DNA from 3 places in the Pseudoalteromonas sp. CO348 genome. Region 3 is predicted to be linked to each of the others. Evidence: predicted binding sites of a transcription regulator. Region 3 holds the regulator's gene; each other region holds the start of a gene.
The links. Region 3 encodes sigma-54, which starts transcription at its own class of promoters, with help from an activator protein. Its sites were predicted from a motif close to GTTGGCACGNNNNTNGNNT; they were not measured.

Region 1: the regulator sigma-54 is predicted to act here: its motif matches at 4,514-4,532, upstream of EXT48_RS11100 (PAS domain-containing sensor histidine kinase).
Region 2: the regulator sigma-54 is predicted to act here: its motif matches at 2,785-2,803, upstream of flgJ (flagellar assembly peptidoglycan hydrolase FlgJ).

Annotation. Positions count from the first base shown of each region.
Region 1 covers NZ_SGPI01000021.1:193,252-201,403, reverse strand. The annotation lists gene pseB (UDP-N-acetylglucosamine 4,6-dehydratase (inverting)) at 1-866, opposite strand, end outside; gene EXT48_RS11115 (flagellin) at 1,090-1,875, shown strand; gene EXT48_RS11110 (sigma-54 dependent transcriptional regulator) at 2,024-3,463, shown strand; gene EXT48_RS11105 (DNA-3-methyladenine glycosylase I) at 3,732-4,331, opposite strand; gene EXT48_RS11100 (PAS domain-containing sensor histidine kinase) at 4,568-5,668, shown strand; gene EXT48_RS11095 (sigma-54 dependent transcriptional regulator) at 5,665-7,044, shown strand; gene fliE (flagellar hook-basal body complex protein FliE) at 7,302-7,634, shown strand; gene fliF (flagellar basal-body MS-ring/collar protein FliF) at 7,655-8,152, shown strand, end outside.
Region 2 covers NZ_SGPI01000021.1:225,082-233,233, forward strand. The annotation lists gene flgK (flagellar hook-associated protein FlgK) at 1-1,767, opposite strand, end outside; gene flgJ (flagellar assembly peptidoglycan hydrolase FlgJ) at 1,769-2,743, opposite strand; gene EXT48_RS11235 (flagellar basal body P-ring protein FlgI) at 2,852-3,952, opposite strand; gene flgH (flagellar basal body L-ring protein FlgH) at 3,972-4,655, opposite strand; gene flgG (flagellar basal-body rod protein FlgG) at 4,672-5,460, opposite strand; gene EXT48_RS11250 (flagellar basal body rod protein FlgF) at 5,477-6,241, opposite strand; gene flgE (flagellar hook protein FlgE) at 6,365-7,765, opposite strand; gene EXT48_RS11260 (flagellar hook assembly protein FlgD) at 7,807-8,152, opposite strand, start outside.
Region 3 covers NZ_SGPI01000032.1:107,708-115,859, reverse strand. The annotation lists gene yjgA (ribosome biogenesis factor YjgA) at 1-158, opposite strand, end outside; gene pmbA (metalloprotease PmbA) at 295-1,644, shown strand; gene mgtE (magnesium transporter) at 1,706-3,064, opposite strand; gene EXT48_RS16500 (HPr family phosphocarrier protein) at 3,587-3,856, opposite strand; gene rapZ (RNase adapter RapZ) at 3,857-4,723, opposite strand; gene ptsN (PTS IIA-like nitrogen regulatory protein PtsN) at 4,716-5,174, opposite strand; gene hpf (ribosome hibernation promoting factor) at 5,176-5,463, opposite strand; gene EXT48_RS16480 (RNA polymerase factor sigma-54) at 5,493-6,992, opposite strand; gene lptB (LPS export ABC transporter ATP-binding protein) at 7,039-7,764, opposite strand; gene lptA (lipopolysaccharide transport periplasmic protein LptA) at 7,764-8,152, opposite strand, start outside.

The sequences.
Region 1 (8,152 bases), on a different contig from region 3:
CTTCGACTACTGAACTTTATACCTGGAGCGATAACGAAATGATCGTCATATTCAAAAGTATCAAAGCATAAGTCTGCAGGACACATTACTTCGTGAAGTTTTTCGCCTGGACGTATACCAATAATTTTCTGCGGTAAGTTGGGGGCCATCGCGGTCGCCAAATCCGTAATCTTTATGGAAGGTATCTTTGGAACGAAGATTTCACCACCTAGCATCCGCTCAAAATTCTTCAGTACAAAGTCAACCCCTTGCTGCAGGCTTATCCAAAAACGGGTCATTTCAGGGTGTGTGATAGGAATGTGATCTTTACCTTCATCAATGAACTTTTGAAAGACAGGAACTACAGAGCCTCTGGAGCAGACAACATTGCCATAACGGACAACGGAAAAAAGAGTTTTATGTCCACCTGCAATATTGTTCGCAGCGACGAAAAGTTTATCTGATGCGAGCTTCGTAGCACCGTATAAATTAATTGGATTTGCTGCTTTATCTGTAGAAAGTGCGATAACCTTTTCTACATCATTATCTAAAGCGGCTTCAATCACATTTTCAGCCCCATTAATATTGGTTTTAATACACTCCATAGGATTATATTCAGCAGCAGGAACTTGTTTCAATGCAGCGGCATGAATGACGTAGTTGACGCCTTGCATTGCTCTTCGTAACCTATCTTTATCTCGTACATCTCCGATAAAGTATCGCATGCAGCGTTGATTAAACTCTTGTTGCATCTCAAACTGTTTTAACTCATCTCGAGAAAAGATAATGATTTTTTTAGGCTTGTATCTCTCGAGCAAAGTTTTTACATATTTTTTGCCAAAAGAGCCTGTGCCGCCGGTTATTAAAATGGTTTTATTATCAAACATAGGGTGTCCACCTACAGGTGCAATCAAAACTTTACAGTATCGAGTATCGAAACTGCTCTAGATATCTCACCGATACAATAAATTAGCTACTACTCAATACTTTATATCACTTCTATGTGTTTTGCAGTATTTATGCCAGTCATTGCAGGAAATTTAACGGCTATGGTGACTTTTTGCTCACAATAGCGTAGATTTAACCTAATGATAGTGAATGGGGGTATATATGAAAATCCAATCACAAAGTACTGCTTTTTTTAATCGTACGGAGCAGACTGCTAATAAACTCAATCAACAGCTGGCTTCTGGTAAGAAGGTTAATTCTGCTGCAGACGACGCTGCGGCTTTGCAGATCATTAATCGTTTGACGTCTCAACAGGACGGCTACAGTCAATCTATTCGTAACGCATATGATGGTATCTCGTATTCGCAAACTGCTGACTCGGCATTATCTGGTGTGAATGATGCGGTTTCCCGAATTAGAGAATTATCGATTCAAGCCGGTAATGGGGCGCTGACAGATAGTGACCGTCAAGCGTTGCAAGAGGAAGTATCGCAGTTGCAAACGCAAATCAGCGAAACGTTTGAAAATACTACATTTGGTGGCGCACAAATTTTTGACGGTGAGTCTCGTAGTTTTCAGGTAGGTCCCGACGCTAATACCACTCAGTCGCTACAGCAGACTGATGGTGGTTTTGCCAGTGCAATATTGAGTGTAGACATTTCGACGCAGGCGGGCGCACAAGCTGCCATTGATGCGGCAGATACAGTCTCTGAGGATTTAAACAGCCAACGCGCGGAGCTTGGCGCATTTGAAAATGCGGTATCTAGTACAATTCGCTCTGCAAGTAACCAACGTGAGAACATTGCGGCGAGCCAAAGTCGAATTCAAGACACCGATTACGCGCAAGCGGTGAGCGATCAAGTTGCCAACGATATTTTATCGCAAGCTTCTATTGCTTTGCGTGGTCAAGCTAATCAGTCTGCATCATCGGTACTAGGTTTATTATAAATTAATACCAAAGTATTGATATAGAACAGCTCTAGTGGCGATTTTTTGGCGTTAATGTCAAAAAGTTGCCACTTAGGTATTGCATCCCCCTTAATCTCTCTTACAATCTAACTATTGAAAAAATTTTAAGTAGATTGGTTCTCAAGCAATGGTCTTGATCTTAGATAACAACAACAAAAGAGCGATCGGATTAGGTGCGGCACTTAGTTTTGTCGGTCAAGCAAATGAAGTGCTGGCCGAAGAGCGTTATGAGCCCAAGATCCTTGATAACAACCAAGAACCAATTTTTGTGCTAGGCGCTTTGCAAAGCTTAACACACGAAGCGTTGATAAAATCTCATCCCGCCGTCCCGTTTTTATTAATAGGTGAAACGCTCAGGCCGCTACTTGCATTACCGAATGTAATAGGGCTTATCACCGAACCCTTTGGGCAAGAAGTCACGATGCAATTGCTACATGACTGTCAGCAATATTTACGTATGCTTCCAAATAAAGAGAACAAGCTACTAAATAAGAGCTTTGATGGTTTAGTTGGGGAAACCGAAGCGGTTAAAAACGTTCGTTTCTTGATTTCTCAAGTGGCTAAAACCGACGCCAATGTCCTTATTTTGGGTGAATCGGGAACCGGTAAGGAAGTGGTTGCACGTAACGTACACTTATTGTCTAAACGTGCACAGGGACCATTTGTGCCAGTTAACTGTGGTGCTATCCCTGGGGAGTTGTTAGAAAGCGAGCTTTTTGGTCATGAAAAAGGCGCGTTTACTGGCGCGATTTCAGCCAGAAAAGGGCGTTTTGAACTGGCGCAAGGAGGTACGCTTTTTCTCGATGAAATCGGTGATATGCCACTGCAAATGCAGGTGAAATTGTTACGAGTTTTACAAGAACGCACCTATGAACGAGTAGGGGGCACAAAGCCGATTCAGGCGGATGTTCGTGTGATTGCCGCAACGCACCGTAATCTTGAAACCATGATTGAAGACGGCAAGTTTCGCGAAGACTTATTTTATAGACTCAATGTATTCCCCATTGAAAACCCCTCTTTAAACGAGCGTGCGGAAGATATTGCGCTACTGCTAAAAGAACTAACACGTAGAGTAAATGAACAAACGGGCAATTCGGTTAAGTTTACGGATAGAGCCGTAGACAGCTTAAAGTCGCACGCTTGGCCTGGGAATATTCGAGAGCTTGCAAACCTTGTGGAACGAATGGTGATTATGTTCCCAGACAAGGTTGTCGATGTGACTGATTTACCACAAAAGTACCGCTATATAGAAGTCGAAGCGTTTGAGCCTGAATATCCAGAAGAACTTTTGGAAAAAGATGCCTTCAACGAACTATTTAGCGATGGTTTTAGTGACGATGAAGAGGATATGGTAGCAGAAGATTTTGCGCCGCAAGCATCGAATGTTGGCTTACTGCCGGACGAGGGGATAGAGTTAAAAGAATATTTAGCAGAGCTTGAAATTGATTTGATCACTCAAGCTTTAGAGCGCTACGATTATGTGGTTGCTCGCGCGGCTGAAATCTTGGGCGTTCGCCGTACAACATTAGTTGAGAAGATGAAAAAGTATAATCTCAATCGTGATTGATAGTTCATCAATTACTACCTAACCTGAACTCGGGATAAGAAGTAAGTTAATCCACTAAAATCACTAAATTCAAAAGCGAAGTATCACTCTAGCCAGAAGTTATTTCTTAATACAAGGCAAATTTGTGCGTCAATAGCTGGCCTATTGTAAGCAAATTTAACGCAGTAGTAAGGGGTAACAGCTGCTAGAGAACAAGTTGTTATTCCAAGTTCAGGTTACCTAATCAACTCAACAAGGCCGCTTAATACGCGGCCTTGTGTTTTATTGTTTAAAGTCGAGTAAAATCCAAGTCTTGATAACTGGCAATAATGGTTTGTTTGCAAAAACAGTTATCGGCATGGTCGTTAACCATGCCGCAAGCTTGCATATGTGCATACACGGTCGTTGAGCCTAAAAACTTAAATCCACGTTTTTTTAAGTCCTTGGCAAATTTGTCGCTGAGTTCACTGGTGGCAACGGCATCGTGTTTGTCATGTATGGGATTGATAACAGGCTTGTAATTAACAAATTGCCACTGGTATTTTGCAAAGCTGCCAAACTCTTGCTGAATTTCAATAAATCGCTTAGCGTTGTTTATCGTGGCTGCGATTTTTGCACGGTTTCTGATAATTCCGTCAAATGCTAATAGCCGCTCGACATCTTGCTCTGTCATCTGGCTCACTTTGTGTACATCAAAATCGTGGAATGCTTTTCTATAGCCTTCACGTTTTTTCAAAATGGTATACCAGCTTAAGCCAGCTTGTGCAGATTCCAATGTGATAAACTCAAACAAGCTCTGGTCATCTAGTACAGGTCTTCCCCATTCCTTATCATGGTATTCAACATAATCGGGTTTGCTCTCGTCTACCCAGCCGCATCGTATTGTCATTGTTGGCTCTCTTCTATCTAATTGTGAGTATGAATAAGCTAAATGATTTACTACGCCAACTACTCATTGCGGCATCACATTTGGCTTTCAAAAACTCTAGCATAATGCTGTATATAAAAACAGTGTCAATAAATTGATATTGTTAAGTGTTCTGTAACTCTATGTTTTATATCAAATATAAAGTTGGATCGTTTTTTGCTTTTATCCATTGAGTTTATTTTTAAGAGAGCGGAAAAATGGCATTAGCACATGTTATTAATCCACAATTTGTACCAACGACGAATCGCTACAATCCCTGTTTGCTGCAAGAAGCCTACGTTGGTGAATTGAGCGACCTTAGACAGCAGGCGAGTTGGTTAAGTCATCTAGTTGATACTATGCCTGCAGGTGTTGTGGTACTTGATGGTCAAGGTATGATTGCCAAGGCGAATCAAATCGCGATGGATATGTTGGGTGAACCACTCGAAGGTGAAAAGTGGTTTAGCGTTATTCAGCGTTCATTTCGACCACAGCAGGACGATGGTCATGAAGTCTCTCTTAAAGATGGCAGAAGAATTAAGTTAGATATAACCGCGCTAACACCGGAACCTGGGCAACTCATTTTGATGACAGATCTTACCGAAACGCGCCGACTCCAAAGTCGTGTTGCGCATATGCAAAGGTTAAGTGCGTTGGGAAAAATGGTTGCTTCATTGGCGCATCAAGTGCGTACGCCGTTATCGGCTGCGATGTTATATGGTGCAAATCTAGGTGCAGCTAATCTTCCTCCGGCTTCTCGAGAAAAGTTTCACGATAAGTTGATGTCTCGGTTAAAAGACTTAGAAAGCCAAGTTAATGACATGCTGTTGTTCGCTAAAAGCGGTGAACAACAAGTGGTTGAGCGAGTGTCAATGCAACAATTATTAAGTGAAGTCAAAGCGGGTGCTGACGCTATGGTTGAGCTTAACCAAGCAAAATTGGAAGCATTTTTACCCGAGCCAGATATCGAAATATTAGGTAATCGTACTGCGCTTGCAAGTGCGATCCAAAACCTGATCCACAACAGTATTCAAATAATTGGCAGTGCGGCACACATTGAACTTAATGCAGAGCGCGAGCCGTGTGGCGAGTATGTACGTATCTCAGTTGTTGATAATGGACCTGGCATCGATGAAACCTTAGTCGACAAGTTGTTTGAACCATTTTTTACAACTAAGTCGCAGGGGACTGGGCTAGGACTTGCGGTGGTTAATTCGGTCGCTAACGCGCACAAAGGGTTTGCGCAGGCAGACAATGTTGAAGGTAAGGGCGCACGTTTTAGTTTGGTACTACCACTAATTGAGGCGGAGGAACTATGAGTAACAGAGTTTTAGTTGTTGAAGATGATGCTGGTTTAAGAGAAGCACTCATCGATACATTGCAGCTTTCAAATATCGAGTGCGTAGAAGCAAGTTGTGCGGAACAAGCCGTTTTATTGCTAAAGCAGGAAACCTTTTCTTTGGTGGTGAGTGATGTGCAAATGGGTGCCATGAGTGGGCTTGACTTGTTAAAGACCATTAAACTCAACTATCCCGAATTACCGGTATTGATGATGACAGCATACGCGACCATTGATGATGCGGTTGAAGCGATGAGATTGGGTGCCATCGACTATATGGCTAAGCCGTTTGCGCCTGAAGTATTGCTCAATATGGTTGGACGTTATCTACCTGAGAAGGAAAAAGAGACAGACGGCCCCATTGTTGCCGATCCAAAGAGTATTAAACTACTTGAACTGGCTGTAAAAGTAGCTAAGTCAGATGCCAGCGTTATGGTACTTGGACCGAGCGGTTCAGGTAAAGAAGTGTTGGCTCGCTATATTCACGATAAATCCGACAGAGCAGACGAGCCCTTTATCGCAATTAACTGCGCTGCAATCCCGGAAAATATGCTCGAAGCGACTCTATTTGGTTACGAAAAGGGGGCGTTTACAGGTGCCATTCAGGCGTGTCCTGGAAAATTTGAGCAAGCACAAAAGGGAACGATTTTGCTTGATGAGATCACAGAGATGGATTTGGGATTACAAGCAAAATTACTTCGCGTGTTACAAGAGCGCGAGGTAGAGCGTTTAGGCAGCAGAAAAACCATTTCACTGGACGTCAGAGTGTTGGCAACCAGTAACCGCGATTTAAAAGAAGCGGTGGAGGATGGGGTATTTAGAGAAGATTTATATTATCGCCTCAATGTTTTCCCGCTAGAGTGGTTGCCACTGAAGGATAGAGCGGGTGATATCGCTGTGTTAGCCGAGCATTTGTTGGTAAGACATACGCAAAAAGCAGGCAAGCCAACACCTATATTAAGCAGCGGTGCAAAGCACAAGCTCAGTTCGCACAGTTGGCCTGGAAACGTAAGAGAGCTAGATAACGTTATTCAACGTGCCCTGATTTTGTTCCAAGGTAATGAAATTCAAGAAGATGATATTTTTATCGAAAATTTCTCACCGATGGCTTTGATTGAGTCAGCACCACTTGTAAATAATGAAGCATCAGCTTTAATGGAGCGATCTCAAGGTGAGGATGAGATCATTAGCTATAAAGATGAGCTACAGGATAAAGAACACCAAATTATTTTAGATACGCTGGCAAAGTTTAATGGTAAACGCAAAGAGGTGGCGGAGGTATTAGGTATGAGTCCTCGCACACTTCGCTACAAGCTGGCAAAAATGCGAGATTTAGGGATTGCGCTACCCGCTTAACCTAGGTTAGCTGAGCTTAAAAACAATGAGTTAGTTCGTTGTTTATCCACATCTCAGGCTAAGCTTTATCTGTTAATTCAAATTTAATCAGGTGCCTATAAAGATCAGCAGATCTTAGGCGCCTAGTTTTCACTTCTATGTACTGCCAATTTTTCGACATGGTTAAAATGTTGTAAGATGTTGAAAATAAATGGTTTTAAGTTGGCACGTTTTCTGCTTTATTACAGGTAACTAAGAGTTATTTTGAGTAAAGCATCATGAAAGTACAATCATCAGCGCTATTTCAAGAAATGCAGGCAATGGCTGCAGAAGCGACGAGAAACACACAGCCATCAGTGCAGCCGGTTAAGACTGCGGCATCTTCGTCGGCTCAGTTTGGCGATTTACTCTCAGATGCACTTAATACGGTTCATGGCTTACAACAAGAAGCGAAACAAAAAGTCACCGCTGTTGAAATGGGTGACAGAAGCGTTTCTCTTGCAGAAGCCATGATAGCGAAACAAAAATCGTCGGTCGCTTTTGAGGCAACAGTGCAAGTTCGTAATAAACTTGTTGAGGCCTATAAAGAAATCATGAGCATGCCAGTTTAATTGAGTGACTGTGGAGAGTAATCGTGGCTACTAATCAATCAACAGATCTTACGCTTTCCGATGCAGCGCTGAATAATGACAGCGGTTCGGATGAGCAACAAGAGCAAAAATCAGGCTACTTCAGTGCGCTAAGCGGTGTTGATATGTTGCGCCAGGTTACTCTGGTTATTGCCCTTGCTATTTGTTTAGCAATCGCAATCTTTATTATCATTTGGGCGCGCCAACCAGATATGCGCCCACTTGGTAAATATCCAACAGAAGAACTCGTTGAAACGTTAGACTTTTTAGACCAACAAAAAATTGAATACCAATTAGATGGTAATACCATTTTAGTCGCTGAGTCGGACTATCAAGACATAAAACTACGCATGGCGCGTGACGGTTTTACCCAGTCTCCGAGTTCTGGCACTGATATTCTGATGCAAGATATGGGTTTTGGTGTTAGCCAACGTCTTGAAAGAGAGCGCTTAAAGCATAGCCGTGAGCAACAACTTGCGAGAACAATTGAAGAGTTACAA
Region 2 (8,152 bases), on a different contig from region 3:
GGTTTTATGGCTTTCTGTACTACCTGTAGACTCTACATTTTGTCTAACTAAATCCGATGATTTCAGACCATCGAGCGCTGCACCATTACGGTTGTCATCAAAGCCACCAGTGTTAAAACTAATCTCAAAACTATCACCGGTATTCGGCGTACCCTCAATATCGAAAGTGAAGCCAAGATTATCAAAAGGTGCAGGCGCAGCTCCCACTCCAGAAAGAATATCTTTGCCATCCGCAGGAGCCGTAAAGGTATGCGTTGTACCTGAATTACTGGTTAACGTATATTCGTTAGCATTGGCTGTTTTAGTCAAAGTATAAGGACCATCATTCAACGTTGGCGGCGTTCCCGCAGTAAACGCACTGGTCGTGGGATCGGTATCAGTGACGACTCCGGCTGAAATGGTCGCCGTACCATTATTGTCTGCTGATTTTTCAGTACGAATTGGCGACGCTAATGCGAGTGCTTCTGGTCTTTGAGTTGCAAGCTCCAAGCCAGTTGCAGCCTGTTGATTTAATTTCACAAGAAATCTATCACCTGTTGCACCACTACCCGTTACGTTCATTTGTAAGCCAAAATAATCGCCCGTTCCCGTGATGACTCCACCTGCAATATTACCAGTCGTCGGAGTACCGATAGGATTGCCTTTGGCATCTACAGCTGTTATTTCAACGGTTGTTGCACTGGTATAAGTAACTTGGAAATCGGTAGCTGGCAACTCATTGCCGCGCCCTGGCTCAAGGGTTGCCGTAAGCGCTGCGGTGCCTGTATTTTCGCTGTAAGCAAAGCCACCCACGGTAGGTATTTTAAATATATCTCCACCTATGTTGCCATCTAAGTCCATTCCCAATCTATTTTGCTGATTAAAAGCATCTGCCAATGCGAGGCCAATTTGACCTAGTTGGTTTTGTGCCGGGATCAACACTTCATCTCTAAACGCCAGTAACCCACCGATTTTGCCTTTCAAGCTGCCGCTATCTAACTCGAGCTGCACAACATTTTTATCTTTAATGTCTAGGATTAGTTCTTTATGGTTAGGATCTGGGTTGCCTTTCATCGCGAATAAATTGAAGGCTCCACCTTGCATCACAAGTGCATCCCCAGTGCCTAAAAATACGAGCTTCTCGCCATTTTCACCATCGAGTGTTTCTATATCTACAAGTTCAGCGAGTTCCTTGATAGCTTGATCTCGCTCGTTAAGTACACTGTGATCGACATTGTTCAGATTGAGTGCTGATTTACTCGCTACTTGTTTATTTAACTCGCTGATTTTTTGAACAAGGTTGTTAGCTTCTTCTGAGAATATATCCAATTGCTCGTTCACAATACTGTTTTGATCAACAACTATTCCTGACAGTCTATCCATTTGATCAACAAGACCTTGAGCACCCGTCATAAATAAAGAGCGGTTAGTTGTCGATGAAGGCAAGTTAATCGCGCTTTGTAAATTGTTAAACATAGAGTTGATGCTCTTGCTCAGACTGTTTGAGTCTTGTGCAAACAACGTATCAACGCGGCTTGCCTCAGTGACAAACTGCTCATAGTAAGACTGATTAGAAATATCACGATTTAATTGCTGCTGCGCAAATTGGTTGAGCAAACGCACGGTTTCACCGCGGCCAACCATGCCACCTATCATTGTTCCGTGTTCAGTCCGTTCACGGATATACCCTTTGGTATTTAGGTTAGCGATGTTTTTACTGGTGGTTTGTAGTAACTCAGAGTTAGCCCTAACCCCTGCTGCACCAATATTTAATAGATCAAATGACATCTCATCTGACTCCCTTTGTTAGCGCACCGGATAAGAAATCGGATACATCAATACGCTTTAAAACTGACTTAATTTTGTTGGCATAATTCGGATCGGTCGCGTAGCCTGCATTTTGAAGCTCACTTAAATAAGCATGACTATCACCAGCCTTGTTTAAGGCTTGCTCGTATCTCGGATTACCTTTTAGGAAACTCACATAATCATCAAAGCTTTGTTCTAGCGACTTATAAGCACGGAAATCGGCTTGCTTTTGCACCGGTAACCCTTGCTCAAATTCAAGTGTCGATTTTCTGGCACTTTCACCACTCCAGCGGCTATCCGCTTTGATATTGAATAGATTAAAACTGCTACTACCATCTTTTTTGCTGATGATGTGCTTACCCCAACCGGTTTCCAGTGCAGCTTGTGCAACCATTACCGCAGGGTTCAAGCCTAACTTTTTCGCCGCTGTTTGAGCGTATTCCCAAATTTTGTCGACGAATTCCTCAGGAGAAGCAAAGCCTGTTTGTTCATCGCTTGAGGTATCTGCCTTAACATTGACAGCCTGCGGTTCAGGTTTACGTACACTCTCACTCGCTGTCGCCTGTCTTTTAAAGGAAATATCGCCGTCAGCTCTCATTACTGAGGCAGGCTTATACTTTTCAGAATTAGGAGACAACTGCTGCACAATCAGATCTGCAAGTCCTAAGCTGCCCTGCTCAGATAAATGCATCGAAAGTTGCTGATCATGCATTTCTTCAAAAAATTTGACACCACTAGAGTTAAATGGACTGTCTTTATCCTCTAGCGCCTCATTCGCTTTACGCATGCTTTGTAACAACATTTGCGTAAAGATAGACTCAAACTGTTGTGCCGCCTTTTTCAATGCCTGATCTGAGGCACCTTGATCGCCAGCACCTTTCAGCGCCTCTTTACGGATCGAATCAAGGTTTCCTAGGTCAAAAAAGCTTTGATTTTTCAATTGGTCGGTGTTCATACACTCAGCACTGTTTGACGTTAATAACTATACAAATAGAAATGCAAAATCCGAGCCAAAAAAAAGCCCCACAATTGTGAGGCTAACTAGTTGATTAATAATAGAACATCAAATGACGACTAATTGACCATTTATTGCGCCCGCTTCTTTTAGCGCTTCAAGGATCGCCATTAAATCACCAGGCGCTGCGCCAACTTGGTTAATTGCCCTAACCAAATCATCAAGGCTCACGCCTGGGTCAAACACAAACGCTCGAGAGTCGTCCTGATTTACGTCAATAATACTTTGCTGCGTCACTGTTGTTTCGCCATTTGCCAGCGCATTAGGTTGAGACACATTTTGTTGCTCAGCAATCGTTACGGTAAGACCGCCATGAGTAATTGCCGCAGGCTGCAACTTGACATTTTTGCCGATAACGATAGTACCTGTGCGCGAGTTAACGATGATCTTCGCAGCGGTATCCGCTGGTTTGAATTCAAGATTCTCAAGCGTAGATAGATACGCAACGCGCTGAGACGGATCTCTTGGTGCAATTACTCGAACTGAAGCTGCATCCATAGGTTTAGCACTGTTTGGTCCAACAAGACCATTGATAGTGTCGGCCAAGCGCTTTGCGGTAGTAAAATCCGGCCTATTCAAGTTAAAGGTAATGTAATCACCCTGAGTAAACGGACTAGGTACTGCTCGCTCCACTGTCGCGCCGTTTGCCACCCGACCTACTGTCGGGGTATTGATCACAACTCGACTCCCGTCGGCGCCATCAGCGCCCAAACCACCGACAATCAAGCTACCTTGCGCAATTGCATATACGTTACCATCAACCCCTTTAAGAAAGGTCTGAAGTAACGTGCCGCCTCGTAAACTACCAGCACTACCAATAGATGACACAGTAACGTCAATGGTTTGACCGGGTTTAACAAAAGGTGGTAAGTCAGCATGAACCGCAACAGCCGCGACATTTTTAATTTTTGGCTTTAAGCTTGCTGGCATCGTGATCCCAAAGCTATTCAACATCGCTTTAAAGCTTTGCTCGGTAAATCTGGTTTGCTCACCGGTACCAGGTAAGCCCACAACTAGGCCGTAACCAACCAGTTGGTTTGAACGAACACCTTCAACCATACTGACATCTTTAACTCGCTCAGCAGATGCCAAAGAAGAAAAACCAACCAACGTAATGGCCGCACCGATAAGCAAAATATTCTTAAGCATATTGTTCATTTTCAGCACCTTAAAACGGCATCAGCGCGCTCATAAAGAAACTCGTTAACCAACCTGCACTTTGCACTTCTTGTTGGTCGCCTTTACCTGAATATTGAATTCTAGCGTTTGCCACTCGATTGGATTCAACGGTGTTATCTGCGGTCACATCCTGAGGCCTTACTAACCCTTCTAAGCGAATAAACTCTTCGCCAGTATTGAGCGTTAACCACTTTTCGCCACGGATCACTAAATTGCCGTTTGGAAGTACTCGGGTGACATTGACCGATATATTACCAAATAGGCTGTTTGACTGATTGGCTTGAGAATCACCAGAGAATGAAGAGCTTGAACTTGCTCCAAATTGTATCGCTTCCTTACCAATATTGATGGCATTGCCACCAAGGCCAATAATCGGATCAAGACTAGCGTCACTAGATTTATCAAGTTGAGAATTCGCAGCTTTGGTCGCCTGGGTCGTTTCTCTGAGTACAATGGTAATAATATCACCGACTCTTAACGCTTTTTTGTCAGCATAAAGATCATTGGAAAACTGCGTATTAAACAATGACCCTGTTGCCACCATTTGGGCTTGATTATCCTCGGGATAGATAGGTGCATAATACGGGTCGTCACGCACCACATTTTTATTTTGTGTTGTACTACATCCAGATAATGCAGCGACCGTTACGATGGCTAAATATAATGCACGCATAATACCCCCTACCCAATTACAACTGTTGATTAATGTAGCTCAGCATCTGATCTACCGTTGAAATCACTTTTGAGTTCATCTCATACACGCGTTGTGTCTCGATTAGATTTACAAGCTCTTCGGTCACATTAACGTTTGACGTCTCAAGTGCGCCTTGAACTACTTTACCTAGCCCTTCAACGCTTGGATTACCTTGTACAGGTGCACCACTTACCGCAGTTTCTGTGTACAGATTTTGACCAACTGGCTCAAGACCTGATGGATTAATAAAGTCACTGATCGTCAATTGCCCAATGACAACGTTTTCAGCTTGCCCTGCAACGCGCACTGATACTTCGCCATCTTGAGAAATAGTGATTGACTGTGCATCGTCGGGCACATTCATCTCTGGTAACACAGGAAAACCCGCCCCAGAAGTAACTATCCGTCCCTCTTCATCCGTCGTGAACTGACCGTTTCTTGAATACGCAGTTGTGCCATCTGGCATCTGAATCTCAAAAAAGCCCGGACCTTGGATCATCCAATCCAAAGAGTTTTCGGTACTTAACATATTACCTTGAGAAAAATTCTTTTGGTTAGCGACCACTTTGGCACCTGCACCAAGCATTAAGCCTGATGGTAGTTCTGTATCCTGAGAGCTGCGGCCACCTGGTTGATTGATGTTTTGATACAGCAAGTCTTCGAATATCGCCCGACTCTTTTTGTAGCCGACGGTACTGGCGTTCGCCAAGTTGTTCGAAATAACTGAAATATCAGTTTGCTGAGCATCTAAGCCTGTTTTACTTATCCACAATGCTGGATTCATAATCTCTACCTCACTCTTAAACTATGCGTAGGAGCGAAGTGTGTCGCTCATCTATTTCTTCAGCTGTTTTCATCAGCTTAATTTGCATTTCAAATTGTCTTTGATGGTTGATCATATCCACCATCTCATGAACGGGATTGACGTTGGACATCTCTAAGAAGCCACTCATTACTTTTGCAGTTGGAGATATTTCACAAAAGCCACAGATCCCATCTTCTAGCTTATCTTCTTTTGGTCTATACAGGCCGTCATTGCCCTTTTGTAGCTTACTATTATCTGCTTCAATAATTTTCAGCCTATCAACCACCTCAAGAAAGTTAGCGGGGGCACCTTGTGGACGCACTTGAATAGAGCCATCGTCACTAAACACCACTTTATCAACGGGAATAGGTAAAACAATAGGTCCACCTTCGCCAATAAGTTGACGCCCGTGAGCTGTGACTAACGCACCGTCATTACGAATATTAAGCGTGCCGACTTTGGTGTAAGCTTCTTCGCCCGAGGCGTCAACGACGCTGATCCACGACTTATCATCTACTGCAATATCAAGCTCACGACCAGTTTCAACGATTGCACCACCGGTCATATTCGTACCAGGACGTTCTTGCATAGCAAAAACCCGAGAGGGTAACCCTTCTCCGAATGCCTGCATTGAACGCGCTTGAGCAAAATCTGCTTTGAAGCCAGTCGTGTTGGCATTAGCAAGGTTATTCGCTTTGAGTGCCACACCGCGTAAGCTCTGCTTAGCGCCTGACATTGCGATATACACCATTTTATCCATGACGATGACCTATAAAATTCAAACTTAATCTAGTTAATGCAAACACAGTGCCAAAGTGATGAGATGTTTTTGACGGGCATAAAAAAGGCTGCCTTTGTAGCAGCCTTTGGAGGGCATAATATATTATCGGATCTGTAATATATTTTGTTGTAATGTTGAGTTAACCTCAAGCGCTCGAGAGTTCGCTTGGAAGTTACGCTGGGCACTGATAAGGTCAACCAACTCGTTTGTGAGGTTGACGTTCGATTGCTCTAACGCCGATGAACTAATACCACCAAGCGTACCTGTGTTTGGCTCGCCTGCTAGGGGCTCACCGGAAGATAGACTTTTCTTCCACTCAGTATTACCAATCGCTTGGAGGCCTTGAGAATTCGGGAAGCGTACGAGCGCGACTTGCCCTAGGAAAGTCGAGTCACCGTTAGTGTATGAAGCTACTACTTTGCCATCAGTACCAATATCAATACCAGCTAGTCGACCTACGGTTGCACCGTCTTGTTCCAGCGCTTTCACTTCAAATCGACCTGATGAATATTGTGTCGGTAACTTCTGAGCCGTGTTTGCTTCATCACGCCAGTTAACAACAATATCATTCGGGAAGGTTGCGCCGTTTTCTAACAAGTTTGACATACCAATAGTTGGATCGACCGCATCTTGAGGACCTGCAAGACTAAGCGGGTTAAACGTCGTACCCGTATTGTTACTAAATGTCAGTGGTGAAGCTGATGGATCATCCGCTGTTTGTGAAGGAATACCACTTGCGTCAAAACGAAATACGCTTACTGGAGTGTATGGCACAGGTGGTGTAGCGGTTGGATCAATTTGCTGCGCATTGTGGTTAAATGGCTTATCGTCCATTGTTGCGTAAGTTGACCATTCATTATCCGCCGTTTTTCTGAAGAATAGCTGCAGTGTATGTGATTCACCCAGTGAGTCATATACCGTAATTGCCGTTCTTGAGTTATACGATGCACTTTGCGTAGGATCGAATGCAATCGTAGGTGGCTGCGCCGTTGCATCTAGATTAAATGATGTATAAATTTGCGATGTTGCTCGAGGAGACCCTGATGCATCTGGAATTTGAATTGGCGATGTTGTGCTTAGACTCAAAGACGTTGTATCACCTGTTGATGGATCAACAGGGAAGCCTTGCAAGTAGTCACCTTTTGCATTCACGATAAAGTTGTCTTTATTTAATTTAAATGCACCAGCTCGAGAATACGTAAAATCCTGTGATTGAAGAGAATTTGACATGGCAAAATAGCCTTCGCCCTCAATCGCCAAGTCTAGCGAGTTCTGCGTGAACTTTAATGACCCTTGGTGAAACTGCTGCGCTACCATAGTAGTTTGTACACCATCACCATTTTTCGTTTTGCCAGAGCTAAAAACCGAAGACGCGTAAACATCAGCAAATTCTGCGCGAGATTCTTTAAAACCCGTCGTGTTCACGTTAGCAATGTTATTTGCTGTTACGTCCAAGTCTTTTTGCGCGGCGGCAATACCTGTCAGTGCTATATTGAAACTCATACTCTCACCTCTAAGTTCTTAAGGTTAATTCTTTAAAACTACTATGCTATTTCAGCAATATCAGTTAAGCGCACCGCGCCTTCTTTGGTATTAATGACGATGCCGTTAGCACCATTAACATTAACACTGTCAATATTTCTAAATGTGGCCGAAGGTAAAGTCTGATATTCACCTTCAATCATGCCTTCGGCTTTTATGGTGTATTCCCCAGGGGGCATCATCTCGCCATCTTTATTCTTACCATCCCACTCAAAACGCACAGCGCCTACACTTTGCTCACCAAACTCAAGCGTCTTAACAATCGCTCCAGATTCGTCATAAATACCCACAGATAAATTCTGCACAGGCTCTTGGACAATCACCGAGCCCTTTGTAAGTGCATCATCA
Region 3 (8,152 bases):
TCTTTAAGCTCGTCCGTTAGAGGTAACTTCTCACGCTGCTTCTTGGCAAGCCCTGCAATTTCACAGCCTAGTTCATGCAACTCTAGCGCCTCGCGCTTTAGCTCGCTTTTTGAAACGTAAATAATCTCTTCTTCGGTCGTTTGCTCGTGTTTAGCCATTGTTCTTGTCTATACTAGTAAATATTAAGGTCTCTAACATTAGAGTATACCACAATTGATCACTACAATAGTTAGTAGCTGTGATAGCATATTAACTAATATGTTTTAGTTAGACGAGCGAGCGGATAAGGTATCTATGACTCAACCTCAACAACACCCTATATATAATCAAATTGATGATGTGAAAAATGCAGTTGCCGATGTGTTAGCGCATGCTAAAAAACTAGGTGCAACCTCGGCAGAAGCAGCGATGTCTAGTACCTCTGGTCTGTCTGTAAGTACACGAATGGGAGAGGTTGAAACCATTGAGTTTAATCAAGATGGTGGTCTTGGTATCAGCGTGTATGTGGGTAATCATAAAGGCTCAGCATCAACAGCGGATCTGAGTCCTGAAGCCTTGCGCTCAGTGGTTGAAAAAGCCGTAGATATTGCTCGATTTACCTCGGATGACCCCTGTAATGGTGTGGCTGATAAAGCCTTGCTAGAGATGTCACCAACAGATTTAGATCTTTTCCACCCTTGGCAAGTTTCTCCCGATGAAGCCATTGAGCAATGTATTGCTGCGGAAAAAGCCGCGTTAGAATTCGACCCTCGAATCGTCAATTCTGATGGCGCGAGCTTATCGAGTCACCAAGGGATCCGTGTATATGGCAATAGCCATGGCTTAGTAGCAGGGTTCCCACGTACCAGACACAGCCTGAGCACCATGGTGATCGGTAAAGAAGGTGAGCAAATGCAGCGGGACTCTGCATATGCCTTATCTCGCGTACACACAGAGCTAAAATCCCCTGAAGAAGTTGGTTTAGAAGCTGCGCAATCTACGCTAGCAAAATTAGGCAGTCGCAAATTATCGACGCGTAAAGTACCAGTTATTTTTCGAGCGGATATCGCGAACAGCTTATTTGGGCACTTAGTGTCAGGTATTGGCGGCGGCGCGCTATATCGTAAGTCTAGCTTCTTGTTGGATTCTTTAGACACACAAATTTTTAATCGCTGCGTAAATATTGAAGAGAAGCCACATTTACTAAGAGGGCTTGCTTCGAGTCCTTTCGATAGCGAAGGTGTAAAAACCATCGACCGTGAAATTATCACAGATGGCGTGCTTAATACTTACTTATTGGCAAGCTATGCCGCACGCAGAATGAATATGCAAGCGACAGGTCACGCAGGTGGGATCCATAACTGGTTAGTAAAACCAACACACGACGATTTAACCAGCCTACTTGCGTCGATGGGCACTGGCTTGTTAGTCACTGAACTAATGGGACAAGGTGTTAATACGGTAACTGGTGATTACTCAAGGGGAGCAGCTGGCTTTTGGGTTGAAAATGGTGAGCTTCAATATCCTGTAAGTGAAATTACTATCGCTGGTAATTTAAAAGATATGTTTATGGGGATTGAAGGCGTTGGCGGTGATATTGAATGCCGAGGCGCAGTACAAACCGGCTCTATACTACTCAATAATATGCAAATAGCGGGCGAATAACTCCCTTCATCAGCTCAAGAAATGCTGGTTTTGACCAGCATTTCCCGCCATTTCGACACTGTTACACTAATAACCAAGTTGCGGTGCCAAGGAATGCAAAGATCCCGACAATATCGGTAACCGTTGTTAGTACCACACTACCAGCTAGTGCTGGGTCGATATTCATTCTCTTTAGCATAATTGGAATACTGGCACCCGCGATACCTGCTGCGACTAAGTTCATAAACATTGCGAAGGCAATAACTGCACCGAGTGTAAAATCCCATTGCCATACAGCAATAACCCCAGCGATCAATACTGACCACAGCACGCCGTTTAAGGCGCCGATCGCCAGCTCTTTACCCATTAAAAACTTTTGGTTAGTCTGGTTAATATGACCAAGGGCAATACCACGAATCACTAGGGTTAGCGTTTGGCTACCGGCAACGCCACCCATACTTGGTACTATGCCATTTAACACTGCGAGAATAGGTAAAATATCCAGAGTACCTTCGAAGAAGCTTGCAACAAACGCAGCCATCAATGCGGTTAACAGGTTAATCCCAAGCCAAATAGAGCGGCGCTGGCTACTTTTTAGAACTGGCGCAAAGGTGTCTTCTTCATCTTCAAGACCTGCCATACTTAACAAGCTGTGCTCAGCATCTTCACGGATGACGTCAACAACGTCATCAATGGTGACACGACCAAGCAAATGAGCGTTATCGTCAACTACAGGAGCCGAGATCCAGTTATGACGCTCAAAAAGCTGCGCCACTTCAGACTCATCCATGGAGATAGGGATCGTTTCCTTATCTTCATCCATCAAGTCTCGAACCATACTGTCAGGAGACTTAGTTAATAAGGTATTGACAGGCAGCGTGCCTAAAAAGCAGTTATCTTTATCAACTACATACAACTCGTCCGTACCGTCTGGCAATTCGCCTTTAAGACGTAGATATCTAAATACAACTTCTAAGGTAACATCGGGTCGAATAGTGACCGTGTCGGTGCTCATTAGCGCACCGGCCGAGTGCTCTTTGTAGGACAATGCTTGTGTCGCACGTTCTCTATCTTGGCTATCCATCGCACCGATAACGTCTTGGTAGACGGTATCAGGCAGGCTTCTTAGGACATCACCAAGGTCATCGTCGTCCATGTCTTCTGTAGCGGCAGCAATTAGCTCCGGCTCCATCTGGGCGATGATCCCAAGTCTTACGTCCTCTGACAGTTCCTCTAAGACATCCCCTTGGATATCTGGGTCAACGAGCTGCCACAGCATAGAGCGAACTTTATGAGGAGATGATTCTAAAAGCAGTGCTGTGTCACAAGGAGCTGTTTCTGCGAGCATACGCCTAACTTGAACAAACTGACCACTGTTTAAGGCTTTAGTTACCTTTTGGAGTTGTTCCAGTGTGTAGTCTTGTTCAAATACTTCAGGCATAGGCATCCTTTTTGATAATAATGTTGGCTAACGTGATTTAGTTAACCTAATTCATTTACTTTATCGCAGAAACCAATTTCTTAATTTGAATTTTATTCGTGTTGTTTCTGCTGGTGGGTTGCTACCGTTAATACACGTCAAAGGTGTACGCAACGATAAAGTTGGATTTTCTCGGCAACTCGCTTTACTGCACGAAAGAAACCTAAATTGGTATTACAGTGTAACTCAGTTTATTGAGAACTACCAAGGTTTACGCTTAATTATGAGAGACTTATTATACCAATTCGCTTAATTAAGTGATCTATTTTGAAGCGAGAAAATCTTGTCGATAACACGGCGAAAATTTTGCTATTTAGTTGTTCAAAATGGGAGATTTTTAACACAGTTAGCGTCAGATTTGCTCCTTCAAACTGAGTAAGTATTAAGACTAATTGGTATTAGACCTGTCTGGTTACGGAGGGGGAGATTAGCAGGGAATAAATGAATCAGACCTTAGTGCTATTTTGGTGCTAGTAGCCCAAGTTACTCGGATTCATTAAATTTATTTTCTATTAGTCCGCCAATGGCGTCTAGTGCATACTGAGCATCAGGACCTTCACAAACCACTCGGACTTCTTTCCCTTGGCTGCTTTCAAGTAACAACAGCGCTAGTACGCTGTCAGCAGCTGCACTTTTGTCTCCTTGATATAAGGTCACTTCGGCATCAAATTGGGTCGCTAATTGTGCAAGAACTGTTGCCGCTCGGGCGTGCAGGCCGAGTTTATTCTGGATTAAAAACGTATCTTCTAACATTTAACCCTCTTGCTCACGGTGGCGGATTTTGACGTTTGGATGGGTTTTAGCAAAACGCTCGCCAATGGTTTGCGCTAAGTATACCGAGCGATGTTGCCCACCTGTACATCCTATTGCAATCGTTAGATAACTGCGATTGTTACGCTCTAAGTGTGGTAACCAAGTTTGTACAAAGGTTTGGATCTGCCAAGTAAACTTTTGCACTATGCTGTGACTCGACAAATAGTCTTTGACTGGCTGATCTAAGCCAGTTAGCGGCTTAAGCTCAGGCTCCCAATGTGGATTGGGCAAAAAGCGCGCATCAAAAACGTAATCCGCTTGTTTTGGGATGCCGTGTTTAAAGCCGAAAGATTCAAAGGTAATAATGAGTTGTTTGTCTTTTTTACCTAAGATTTTTTCACGGATATCTTCTGCAAGTTGATGAACGCTCAGGCCTGTAGTATCAATGAGAAAATCGGCGCGAGTGATCAATACGTCTAACAATTCCCGTTCTTTCTTTATTGCAACATCTAGTGGAAGATTATGCAGTGAAAGAGGGTGCAAACGGCGTGTTTCTGAGAAGCGTTTTATCAGGGTTTGATCGTCACTGTCTAAATAAAACAGGGTAGGTTTGGCAAAGCCTGGTAAGTATTCAAGAATGTCGTTAAACTCGTCCTGTTCTTTAGGTAAGTTTCTGACATCAATACTGACTGCTATTTTATTATAATTGTCCGAAACGCTGCGGACTAAAGACGGCAGCAAATTGACCGGAATGTTATCTACACAATAGTAGCCTAAGTCTTCCAATACTCGAAGCGCTACAGATTTACCAGAGCCTGAGCGGCCACTGATAATGATAAGCTCGAGTCCTTTTTCTTCATCACTCATCAAGTTCACCTTGGATCACTGCATATAACTCATCGTCACTTTTTGCTTGCCTAAGCATTTTGCAGAAAGACTTGTCTTTGAGTGTATCAGCAATCGCCGCTAAGGTCTTCAGGTGCTGTTGATTATCACCTTCGGGTACGATGAACGCGACAAAAATATCGACAGGCTGCTTATCTATGGCTTCAAACTGGATCCCTTGCTCGCTGACAAGCACCATTGCAAGGATTTTATCCAAACCTTCAAGTCGACCATGGGGAATGGCAATGCCTTTACCGATCCCTGTGCTGCCTAATTTCTCTCGCGCCATTAAAGCGTCCAAGATAGCATGCTGACTGGTATTTGGAATTTGGCTATGAGCCAGTTCGCTGATGTATTCTAAAATACGTTTTTTGCTATTAAAAAGGACCGCAGCTTTACTGCAGTCCTTGTTCACTAATTCACTTAATTTCATCTTAGTGTCGAGTGAGCTTCTCTTTGTGTTTAATAACTTGACGATCTAGCTTGTCGATAAGGCCATCAATTGCGGCATACATATCTTGATGCTCTGTTGATGCAAATAGCTCGCCGCCGTTTACGTGTAATGTTGCTTCTGCTTTTTGTACTAGTTTCTCGACATCAAGGATCACATGCACGTTATTGATATGATCAAAGTGCCTTTCTAGCTTCGCAAACTTGTTGGTGACATAGTCTCTTAATGAGTCAGTAATTTCTACATGGCGACCAGTTAGATTTAGTTGCATAAGCATTTTTCCTTCTTGGGTTTTACGTCTTATATCAAGCTTTTACGCTGATTTGACGGTGGAATGGCTAGGGATTCACGATATTTTGCAATCGTACGTCTCGCTACCTTAATTCCTTGCTCAGCTAAGATATCTGCAATTTTGCTGTCACTCAATGGCTTCGCGGTATTTTCTGCAGCTATCAGCTTTTTGATAAGTGCTCTAATTGCTGTAGAGGAGCACTCACCTCCATTTTCTGTACTTACATGGCTAGAGAAGAAATACTTCAGCTCAAATATTCCCCGAGGTGTATGCATGTATTTTTGTGTTGTCACACGGGAAATTGTGGACTCATGCATCTCAACCATTTCAGCAACATCATTTAGCACCATAGGGCGCATTGCTTCGGGGCCATGTTCAAAGAATGCCTGTTGTTGTTGCACAATGCAATTGGTAACTTTTAATAATGTATCATTTCGGCTTTCTAAGCTTTTAATAAACCACTTTGCTTCTTGTAAATGTGAGCGAATAAACTGACTATCCGTACTGGATTTCGCCGTTCTAGACATCGCAGCGTAATGGTCGTTTACTCTTATTTTAGGCATAGCATCAGGATTTAGCTCTACGACCCAGCGACCTTTTACTTTTTTCACTGATACGTCAGGGATCACATATTCAGGCTCTTCATGAATAATGCTTGCCGCTGGTTTTGGGTTAAGGCTATGAATTAACGTCATGACCTCTTTGAGATCGGCTTCTTTAAGGCGCGTTTTCTTAGCCAAAGTTCGATAGTCACGGCTGGCAAGCAAGTCGATATGCTCTGTCAGGATCATTTTCGTTTCGGCAATCCATGGTGTATCTGGGGCGAATTGATTTAGCTGAATACACAAGCATTCCTGTAAACTGCGCGCTGCGATACCGACAGGATCGAAAAGCTGAATACGTTTGAGCACGGCTTCGACTTCATCCAGCTCGATAGGCTCTTCGCTACTTTCATCATTAATGCTTTCTAAAATCTCTTCGCAAGACAGTGTTAAAATGCCTGACAGGTCAACGGCTTCAATAATCGCAATTGCAATCGCTCTATCTGTTGGACTAAATGGCGTCAGCTCAAGTTGCCACATGAGATAGTCGTGGAGAGATTCAGAGGTTTCCCCTTGATAAACATTATCGTCATCGGGAAGTGGGCCTGAGCTTGCAGCGGGCGCTGCGCTCATATACTCATCCCAAGTGACATCCATGGCAAGGTCATCACTGACAGTGTCTTTACTCATGGCGGTATCTGAGTCTATTTCATAGTCACTAACCTGCGCTTCATCGCTTGAATCTTGATTGTCGTCAGCACTGCTCTTTTCTTGGCTGTGTTGGTCAGCGTTTTCGCCGTCAGTATTATCACCTTCTTCCACTTCCAACAATGGATTGCTGTCTAATGCTTCTTGTATTTCTTGTTGCAGATCCAATGTACTAAGCTGCAGCAAGCGAATGGCTTGTTGCAGTTGTGGAGTCATTGTAAGTTGCTGCCCCATGCGCAGCTGTAATGATTGCCTCATGTATCTCTAACAATCCTTTTTAACAGTTATTAATACTACGTCTTAACTATAGCTTGAATTGTTCGCCTAGGTAGACATCTCTTACGGTTTGATCTGCCAAAACATGTTCTGGCGTGCCTGCAGCGATTAACTCACCATGTGAAACGATGTAGGCTTTTTCACATACGTCCAGCGTTTCTCTAACGTTATGATCGGTGATTAGCACACCGATACCGCGGTTTTTTAGGTGCTCTATGATTGTCTTTATATCTAACACCGAAATAGGATCAACACCAGCAAAAGGTTCATCTAACAGGATAAACTTAGGATTAGCGGCTAAAGCGCGAGCAATCTCTACGCGTCTTCTTTCGCCTCCCGACAATGCCATGCCCTGTGAGTCGCGAATGTGTTGAATATTAAATTCGTCAAGTAACTCGTTTAGTTCAGCTTCTCTCTCAACTTTAGATAAGTCTTTTCGAGTTTCTAAAATCGCCATCAAATTTTGATAGACCGTGAGTTTTCTAAAGATTGAAGACTCTTGCGGTAGATAGCCAATACCAAGTCGCGCGCGGCTGTGCATCGGTAGCAAAGTGATATCTTCATCATCAATCTGAATAAAACCTTTGTCGCTTGGTACTAACCCTACAATCATGTAGAACGTAGTGGTTTTACCTGCACCATTTGGTCCTAATAAGCCTACAATGCTGCCAGCCTTAACACTTAAGCCAACATTTTTGACGACTTCACGACCTTTATAACTCTTTGCTAGACCAGTTGCTTTGAGCTCGCTCATTAATTGTTACCTTCTTCCTGCGCTTTTTTATCTTTTGCGTCTTTTTTGTCATCAACAGGAACAAGGATGGTTCTTACCCGAGAATCTTCTTGGTCTGAGCGCTCAGCACTGATCAATTGCTTTTCAATGTCATAGGTGATGACTTGCGCATTAATTTTTTGCCCAGTTTGATTGATTTCCGCATCGCCAGAAATGACTAAGGTGCCTTTCGCAACGTCGTAACGAATTTCGTTTGCTTTGGCTTCTAGCAAATTACCATCAGGTTGACGTTCGCTGAAAATAGCTGGGCTGCCAGTTGCAACAAGCAGTTGCTTGTTAGTACCAAGCTCCGCGCGGCGGTGGACTTCTAGGCGATCGGCATTTATTTTTCTGTTGCCATGAATAATAA